One region of the Citrobacter sedlakii genome, then DNA from elsewhere that is predicted to be linked to it. Evidence: predicted binding sites of a transcription regulator. Region 1 holds the regulator's gene; each other region holds the start of a gene.
The links. The regulator PhoB, encoded in region 1, activates phosphate uptake and scavenging genes when phosphate is short. The targets are predictions, from matches to a motif close to CTGTCATAAAACTGNCNNAT.

Region 1 (3,283 bases):
CCGCCGGTTTGCCGCGAACGGGCCTTGTCGACGCGGTAAAAACGCTCGGTCAGACGCGGCAAGTGTTCCGGCGCGATCCCCGGACCATTATCCTCCACGCTGAACGCCGCACCGTGCGGCACAGCGTGCCAACGCACAGTGATGTGGGTTCCTTCCGGCGTATGGTTTACCGCGTTATACACCAGGTTAGAAATCGCGCTACGCAACTGTTCTTCATTCCCCAGCACCTTAAGCTGATTATCGACCTCAAAGCTGAAGGTGTGCTTATTCTGGCTCAGCGTTTGCGCTTCGCGTTCCACCATGCGCAGCATCATCGGCACATCGACCTGCTCATTGAGCAACAGCGTCGGCGAGGCTTCAATCTTCGACAGCGTCAGCAATTGCTTCACCAGTCCTTCCATCCGGAAAGTCTGTTCGCGCATCGTCAGCAACGCTTTCTCGCGCGTGGCCCCTTCCAGCGGCTGTTCGTGCATCATTTCCAGATACCCCTGCAGCACAGTGAGCGGCGTGCGTAGCTCGTGGCTGACGTTGGCAAAGAAGTTGCGTCGCGCCCCTTCAAGCTGATGCATCTGGGTCACGTCCCGGGCGACCATCAGCAACTGCTTGTCGGTATAAGGCATCACGCGAATCTCCAGATGCCGTCCGGTATTGAGCACCAGATTCAGCGGCCGGGTGAAATCACGCGTTTTGAGATAGTGAGTGAACTCAGGATAACGCAGCAAGTTGAGGATATTCTGCCCGTTATCGTCGGGCCAGCGTAGCCCCAGCACCTGTTGCGCCAGGCCGTTACACCAAAAAATTCCGCCCTCTTCGGTGGTTAATACCACCGCATCCGGTAGCGACTCCGCCCCGCTGCGAAAGCGTTTGATCAGGTTTCCCAGTTCACGCCGACGTTTTTTGTTACGCAGCTGCATCTGATGCAGCCCGTACAACAGCGGCTCCCAGCTTCCGCTGCCCGGCGGCGGCGTCATACTGCGGTCAACCCACAGCCACCATGACAGGCGTAACAAATTCCAGAAATGCCAGATGAGCAGTCCCGTTACCGACGCCAACAAAAACCACGGCAGGTAACCAAAAATAGCGCTGAGGATAAAGGCCGGGATACAGCAAAGTATCAGTTCCAGCACCAGCCTTTTCCATGACAGTCTTTCCAGCACGCGTCATACTCCGTTCTGAGCCAGGCCTGCGCCTGGCGCTTGTTTTACCCTTCAGAAGCGGGTTGAAAAACGATACCCTGTCCCACGTACCGTCTGAACCATCCGGTCATGACCGCTGGTTTCCAGCGCCTTGCGCAGACGTCGAATATGCACATCGACCGTGCGATCCTCAACGTAAACGTTAGTGCCCCAGACGTGGTTCAACAACTGTTCACGGCTGTAAACGCGTTCCGGGTGAGTCATAAAGAAGTGCAGTAACTTGAATTCCGTCGGCCCCATATCGAGAGGGTTTTCGCCGGTCATGACGCGGTGGGAGGTCGGGTCCAGGCTCAGCCCCTGCATCTCGATCACCTCTTCCACTGCCATAGGCGAAATGCGGCGCATAACGGCTTTGATACGCGCCACCAGTTCTTTCGGGGAAAACGGCTTGGTTATGTAGTCGTCTGCGCCGGTTTCCAGGCCGCGCACGCGGTCTTCTTCTTCGCCTCTGGCGGTGAGCATCATCACCGGAATATCCCGGGTCATCGCTTCGCGTTTGAGGTGTTTAATAAACTGGAGACCAGAACCGCCAGGCAACATCCAGTCAAGGAGGATCAGATCCGGCCAGGGTTCGTTAAGTTGGTTCACCGCACTGTCATAATCTTCGGCTTCGACAGGCTGAAAGCCATTTTGCTCGAGCACGAAGCAGACCATTTCGCGAATTGGAGCTTCATCTTCTACGACCAGAATACGTCTCGCCATGATTTGCCCTGTTTTAGATAAATTGCTAGTCATCAATGCGGCGTCATTATGCGTCACTTTTATGACAGATTTATGAAAAAGATACCGCAGGCTGATGACAGGTTGTTGATTTATTACAAGCCATACAGGAGATATTACCGTCCGTGAAAAGGTATAATCCCCGCCACGCTTTTTTGCCATGGAACCGTTATGCGCATCTTACACACCTCTGACTGGCATCTTGGACAGAATTTTTACAGCAAAAGCCGCGCCGCTGAGCACCAGGCCTTTCTCGACTGGCTGCTGGCAACGGCGACCGAGCAGCAGGTGGATGCCATTATTGTCGCAGGTGACATTTTTGATACCGGCTCGCCGCCGAGCTACGCCCGCGAACTGTACAACCGTTTTGTCGTCAATTTACAGCAAACTGGCTGTCATCTGGTGGTGCTGGCGGGCAACCATGACTCCGTCGCCACGCTCAACGAGTCCCGCGAAATTCTCGCCTTTCTGAATACCACCGTTGTCGCCAGCGCCGGACACGGTCCACAGCTTCTGCATCGCCGCGACGGAACGCCCGGCGCGGTACTGTGCCCAATTCCCTTTTTACGCCCGCGCGACATCGTTACCAGTCAGGCCGGATTGAGTGGTCTGGAAAAACAGCAGCACCTGCTGAGCGCCATCACCGACTACTATCAGCAACAGTATCAGGCCGCCTGCGCCCTGCGCGGCGAACACACGCTGCCGATTATCGCCACCGGTCACCTGACTACCGTCGGCGCGAGTAAAAGTGACGCGGTGCGTGACATTTATATTGGCACCCTCGATGCGTTTCCCGCGCAAAATTTCCCTCCCGCCGATTATATCGCGCTGGGTCATATCCACCGTGCGCAGCAGATTGGCGGCACCGGGCACATCCGTTACAGCGGCTCCCCCATCGCCCTGAGCTTTGACGAGTGCGGTAAACATAAATGCGTCCATCTGGTGAGCTTTGAAAACGGCAAACTGGCGAGCGTCGACAACCTCACTGTGCCGGTAACACAGCCGCTGGCGGTACTGAAAGGCGATTTCGCCGCTATCACTGAGCAGCTTGAACAGTGGCGTGACGCGCCGCAAACGCCGCCGGTCTGGCTGGATATTGAGATCACCACCGACGAATACCTGCATGATATGCAGCGCAAGATCCAGGCGCTGACCGAAACGTTGCCCGTGGAAGTGCTGCTGGTGCGCCGCAGTCGCGAACAGCGCGAACGTATGCTAAGCAACGAACGACGGGAGACGCTGAGCGAGCTGAGCGTTGACGAGGTGTTTACCCGCCGTCTGGCCCTGGAGGCACTCGACGATCCTCAGCGCCAGCGCCTGATCTCGCTGTTTCACACCACCTTACAGACGCTGTCCGGGGAGGATGA
Region 2 (3,283 bases), 1.9 Mb from region 1:
GCCCGGATAGGTTTGCACCTTCTTGCCGTTTTCCAGGTCGAACCCTTCGGTAAACTTCAGGGATTTGATCTCCTCAAGGGTGAAGTCGATAGCGTAATAGCGTCCGTCTTTCCGCGCGCGATCCGGGAAGCGCTCAGCGACGTCAGTGACGCGATCAAGATAGTGGTCATGGAGGACGACCAGCCGGTCATCCTTCGTCATCACCAGATCCTGCTCCAGGTAATCCGCTCCCTGGGCGTAGGCCATCGCTTTCGCAGGCAGCGTATGCTCCGGCAGATAGCCGCTTGCGCCGCGGTGCGCAATCACCACTTTATCGTTATCGCTGGCAGCCAGCGCGCTGCTTCCCAGCACCATCCCGCTCATCATCAGCGCCAGGCTCAGGTTCTTAAACGTCGTTTTCATTACATTAGCCTCCGTTGCGTTTCAGCATCATCTCCTGGTGATGGCGTTTCTCGCCGAACATGACGATAACCAGCAGGATCACCGCCAGAATGCTGCCGCCAATCATCACCATGAAGCCGCCGTCCCAGCCGAAGAAGTCAACGGTGTAACCCACTATCGCGCTCGCCGCCACAGAACCGCCGAGGTAGCCAAACAGACCGGTAAAGCCTGCCGCAGTCCCTGCCGCTTTTTTCGGCGCCAGTTCCAGCGCATGCAGACCAATCAACATAACCGGACCGTAAATCAGGAAGCCGATGACGATCATGCAAATCATGTCGACAGTCGGGTTGCCCGCCGGGTTCATCCAGTAGACGATGGTCGCAATGGTCACCAGGGTCATAAAGAATACGCCGGTGGCGCCACGGTTGCCGCGGAACACTTTATCCGACATCCAACCGCACAGCAGGGTGCCCGGAATGCCTGCATATTCATACAAGAAATAAGCCCAGGACGATTTATCCAGCGCAAAATGCTTCACTTCCTTGAGATAGGTCGGCGACCAGTCGAGGATGCCGTAGCGCAGCAGATAAACAAAGACGTTAGCGATAGCGATGTACCACAGCAGTTTGTTCGGCAATACGTACTGCATGAAAATCTGCTTCGCGGTCAGCTCTTCTTCCGCTTTTTCGTTGTAGTCGTCCGGATAATCGTTTTTGTACTCTTCGATCGGCGGCAGGCCGCAGGACTGCGGCGTGTCGCGCATCATGGCGAAAGCAAAGAGCGCAACGATGATTGCGCCAAACGCAGGCATATACAGCGCGGCTTTCCAGTCGTTAAACCATGCCATACCAAGCAGGAACAGCAGTGGAGGGATCCCGCCGCCGACGTTATGCGCGCAGTTCCATACCGACACGATACCGCCGCGCTCTTTCTGCGACCACCAGTGCACCATAGTACGACCACACGGCGGCCACCCCATCCCCTGGAACCAGCCACACAGGAACAACAGGACAAACATAATGGCAATGCTCGATGTCGCCCACGGCACAAAGCCCATGAACAGCATAACCGCCGCCGCGAGAATCAGACCGGCGGGAAGGAAAACGCGCGGATTCGAGCGGTCGGACACCGACCCCATGATGAATTTCGAAAATCCGTAAGCGATGGAAATCCCTGACAGCGCAAAACCGAGATCGCCGCGCGAAAACCCTTGCTCCACCAGATACGGCATGGCCAGCGCGAAGTTCTTGCACACCAGGTAATACGCGGCATAGCCAAAGAATATCCCCAGGAAAATCTGCCAACGGAGCCGACGATAGGTCGGATCAATCTCCGCTTGCGGCAAGCGCGCTTTATGCGCGGCTGGTTTAAAAATACTCAACATAATGTAGCCTCCGTGGCCCGTCTCTTTATAAGTGGTCAACACCGCAGTTCGTACAAACAACCCCGCTGCTTCCAGTGTGGCCGCGATGTTAAGTAAAGATACATGCGGTTAATGTGAATTACAGCACATATTGTTACAGTTTTATGACAAATGTTCAGAAAGGCGCACGAAATCACGTTTCATTTTCGAATCATGAGCGAATATGCGCGAAATCAAACAAACCATGCGTTTTATGTGGCTAAATGATAAAAAACGAACTGTGAGGGAAAACAATGAAAACTCGCGACTCGCAAACTGCTGACGTGATTATCATTGGTGGAGGCGCCACGGGGGCCGGTATTGCCCGTGACTGCGCGCTACGCGGCCTGCGCGTTATGTTAGTTGAACGCCACGACATCGCCACCGGCGCGACCGGGCGCAACCACGGTCTGCTGCACAGCGGCGCGCGCTATGCGGTCACTGACGCAGAGTCCGCCCGCGAGTGCATCAGCGAAAACCAGATTTTAAAACGTATCGCCCGTCACTGCGTTGAACCGACGGACGGTCTGTTTATTACCCTGCCCGAAGACGACCTCGCATTCCAGGCCACGTTTATTCGCGCCTGCGAAGAGGCCGGGATCCGCGCAGAGGCGATCGATCCGCAGCAGGCGCGCATAATTGAACCCTCAGTCAATCCACAGCTGACTGGCGCGGTAAAAGTCCCTGACGGCACGATCGATCCGTTCCGCCTCACGGCGGCGAATATGCTTGATGCGAAGGAGCATGGCGCAGTGATTCTGACCGCTCATGAAGTGACCGGCCTGATCCGCGAAGGGGCAACGGTCAGCGGCGTGCATGTACGCAATGCGCTGACTGGCGAAACGCAAACGCTGCATGCGCCAGTGGTGGTCAATGCCGCCGGGATCTGGGGGCAACGAATCGCGGAATACGCCGACCTGAGCATCCGCATGTTCCCGGCGAAAGGATCGCTGCTGATTCTGGATCACCGTATTAATCAGCATGTGATAAACCGCTGCCGTAAGCCGTCCGATGCCGATATTCTGGTGCCGGGCGACACCATTTCACTCATTGGCACCACCTCAACCCACATTGATTACAACGATATCGACAGCAACCGCGTCACCGCCGAGGAAGTGGATATTCTGCTGCGTGAAGGGGAAAAACTGTCGCCCGTGATGGCGAAGACCCGTATCCTGCGCGCATACTCCGGAGTAAGGCCGCTGGTCACCAGCGACGACGATCCGAGCGGACGCAACGTCAGCCGCGGTATTGTGCTGTTCGACCATGCGGAACGCGATGGTCTGGACGGATTTATCACCATTACCGGCGGCAAATTGATGACCTACCGCCTGATGGCGGAGTGGGCCACCGATGCGGTCTGTCGCAAACTGGGTAATACTCGCCCCTGTATGACCGCCGACACGCCGCTGCCTGGTTCGCACGAACCGACAGAAACCACCCTTAAGCGCGTGATCTCCCTGCCCGCGCCGCTGCGCGGCTCCGCCGTTTATCGCCACG
Region 3 (3,283 bases), 440 kb from region 1:
GCCGCGCGGCCAATGGTCTGAATCAGCGAACGTTCAGAGCGCAGGAACCCTTCTTTGTCCGCGTCAAGGATCGCCACCAGCGACACTTCCGGCATGTCGAGCCCCTCTCGCAACAGGTTGATCCCTACCAGCACGTCAAACTCGCCGAGGCGCAGGTCGCGAATGATCTCCATACGCTCGACGGTATCGATGTCCGAGTGCAGATAGCGCACCCGTTCACCGTGTTCCTCCAGGTATTCGGTGAGATCTTCCGCCATCCGCTTGGTTAAGGTTGTCACCAGCACGCGCTCATTGATAGACGCCCGCGCGCGGATCTCTGAAAGCAGGTCGTCCACCTGCGTCGCCACCGGACGCACCTCAATGACCGGATCCAGCAGGCCGGTCGGACGAACCACCTGATCCACCACGTCGCCGCCCGATTTCTCCAGCTCATAGTTGCCCGGCGTCGCGGAAACATAGATGGTCTGCGGGGCCAGCGCTTCAAACTCTTCGAACTTCAGCGGACGGTTATCCAGCGCGGAAGGCAAGCGGAACCCATACTCCACCAGCGTCTCTTTACGCGCTCTGTCGCCACGGTACATGCCGCCAATCTGCGGAATGGTGACGTGCGATTCATCCACCACCAGCAGGCCGTCTGCGGGTAGATAATCGAACAGCGTCGGCGGCGGCTCGCCCGGTCCGCGTCCAGAAAGATAGCGTGAATAGTTTTCGATCCCCGAACAGTAGCCAAGCTCGTTCATCATCTCAAGATCGAACTGGGTGCGCTGGCTGAGACGCTGCTCTTCCAGCAGCTTGTTGTTCGCCAGCAGGATCTTGCGGCGATCGACCAGTTCGTCTTTGATCTCTTCCATCGCCTGCAAAATACGCTCGCGCGGCGTGACATAGTGGGTTTTCGGGTAGATGGTGTAGCGGGGAATGGTCGATTCCACCTGTCCGGTGAGCGGATCAAACAACGACAGCCGCTCCACCTCTTCGTCAAACAGCTCCACACGTAGCGCGATGTCGTCGGATTCCGCCGGGAAGATGTCGATCACCTCGCCGCGTACGCGGAAGGTGCCGCGCTGGAACGCCTGATCGTTACGGGTGTACTGTAGCTCGGCCAGACGACGCAGGATCGCGCGCTGGTCGATCAGCATCCCCACCGTCAGGTGCAGCATCATTTTCAGGTACAGATCCGGGTCGCCCAGACCGTAGATCGCCGACACCGAGGCCACCACCACCACGTCGCGACGCTCGAGCAAGGCTTTGGTTGCCGACAAACGCATCTGCTCAATGTGTTCGTTTACCGACGCGTCTTTCTCAATGAAGGTGTCGGAACTGGGCACATAGGCTTCAGGCTGATAGTAGTCATAGTAAGAGACGAAATATTCCACCGCGTTTTCCGGAAAGAATTCTTTCATTTCGCCGTACAGCTGCGCCGCCAGCGTTTTGTTCGGCGCGAGCACCATGGTCGGACGCTGGAGATCGGCAATGACATTGGCGATGGTGAACGTTTTCCCTGACCCCGTTACGCCAAGCAGCGTCTGATGCGCCAGGCCATCCTCCAGCCCTTCTTCGAGGCGTCGTATCGCCTCTGGCTGGTCGCCTGACGGTTTAAATGCGGAATTCAGTTTGAACGGTTTACTCATGGGCAGCTACCTGAAGCAATGGGCGGGCAGGCTTGTAATTTTACTCGCAGCGCATAATTTTGCCAGTAAAATATACTGGATGAAAAAACAGTAACGACGGAGAAAATTTGTGTTACGCGCCGAAAAGACACAGCGTCAGCGGCGAGAATTTCACCGCTGACAAGATAATCTTCTGACCGGCGGGGTTATCCCCAAACCAATCACTTCGTTAACATTGTCAAGTCGTGTCATGAAAGTTTTATTGCATTCAATGACAGTTCTGCGACAGCTATTGCCTTTATATAACAAATTGAAAAATAAGTAATATTTCACAAAGCCGTCTTTCGCATCAATTTGGCTGGAAGCCGCGTATTCTCTCGCTTACCCTGCGTTTTCTAACTCTAATACACAAGGTTATCCACAGGAATAGTGGATAACTGCTTCCAGCCCACACGGTCTGCCGCCTGGCAATTTCCCCTCGTTGACGGATTTCAGGACAATAAAAAAAAATTATCGCTAAATTTTGATTTTTATCAGCTAACGAAACGGCCTGTCGCAGGCGACATTGCTCGCAAAATCGCCATTTACTCTCCTGTCAAAAGCGTGAGATCCAGATATTGTCCTGTTGCGACGGTTTGCGCTTCAGCGCCAAGCCAGGGGATTTCCCCGATTAAAGGCGCGGGAATAACCCGCGCCAGCGTCGCCATATACTCGCGGTGGCGTTTACCCGGCGGCTGGACGTCATTCGCCACCCAGCCGGCTAACGTCAGCCCGGCCTGCTGAATGGCCTGCGCGGTGAGCATCGCATGGTTAATACACCCCAGCTTCACGCCGACCACTAAAATCACCGGCAGTTGTTCCGCCTGCACCCAGTCGGCAAACGTAACGTCCTCTGTCAGCGGCGTGAACCAGCCGCCCGCGCCTTCCACCAGCACCCACTCCGCGCAGGTTTCCAGCGCCCGTAGCCCGGCTGACATCACATCGGTTTGAATCGGTCTGCCCTCTCCGGCGCTGATGATGTGCGGCGAGGTCGGCTCGGCGAAGGTATAAGGATTCACTGCCGCGTAGTCCAGCGGCAGGCTGCTGCTACGCTGGAGCGCCAGCGCATCGCTGTTGCGCAACCCTTCCGGCGTCATTTCGCTGCCGGAGGCAACCGGCTTATACCCGGCCGTGCGCAGCCCCATTTTGCCTGCCGCCTGGAGCAAAGCGCTACTGGCGACGGTTTTCCCGACCTCGGTATCAGTACCGGTAACAAAATAGCGTTTAATCACGTTCAATAACTCCTGCAAAAAGATGGTAGGTGAGCGGATACTTTCCCTGTTGTTGAGGCCAGGCCAACTGCACTTTTTGCAGTTGCGCACGGGTGAGCACGCGCGGTACACGTCCTTCGTGCAGATGCGTGGCCCCAATCCCCTTCAGCGAACGCATCGCGCTCAGCGCATCGTCAAACCACAGGGTCAACGTGTGCAGATGGCTTTCGCTACGCCAGCCGCGCAGGGCATCGCGCAGCGCCGCCTGCGGTAAGAACCGATTAGCATGGGTTTGGTTATCAACTGCCCGCCATGCCTGATGCAGCTCCGGCAGCGACCCTTTCGCCAGCGTTGTGAACGCCACTCTGCCGCCGGGACGCACCACCCGATAAAGTTCGCTCAGCGCGCCGTGTAAATCGTTGCACC

Region 2: the regulator PhoB is predicted to act here: its motif matches at 1,896-1,915, upstream of glpT (glycerol-3-phosphate transporter).
Region 3: the regulator PhoB is predicted to act here: its motif matches at 1,877-1,896, upstream of uvrB (excinuclease ABC subunit UvrB).

Annotation. Positions count from the first base shown of each region.
Region 1 is NZ_CP071070.1:3,472,418-3,475,700, forward strand. It holds gene phoR (phosphate regulon sensor histidine kinase PhoR) at 1-1,157, opposite strand, end outside; gene phoB (phosphate response regulator transcription factor PhoB) at 1,209-1,898, opposite strand; gene sbcD (exonuclease subunit SbcD) at 2,088-3,283, shown strand, end outside.
Region 2 is NZ_CP071070.1:1,592,880-1,596,162, reverse strand. It holds gene glpQ (glycerophosphodiester phosphodiesterase) at 1-402, opposite strand, end outside; gene glpT (glycerol-3-phosphate transporter) at 407-1,765, opposite strand; gene glpA (anaerobic glycerol-3-phosphate dehydrogenase subunit A) at 2,038-3,283, shown strand, end outside.
Region 3 is NZ_CP071070.1:3,032,144-3,035,426, forward strand. It holds gene uvrB (excinuclease ABC subunit UvrB) at 1-1,628, opposite strand, end outside; gene bioD (dethiobiotin synthase) at 2,192-2,878, opposite strand; gene bioC (malonyl-ACP O-methyltransferase BioC) at 2,871-3,283, opposite strand, start outside.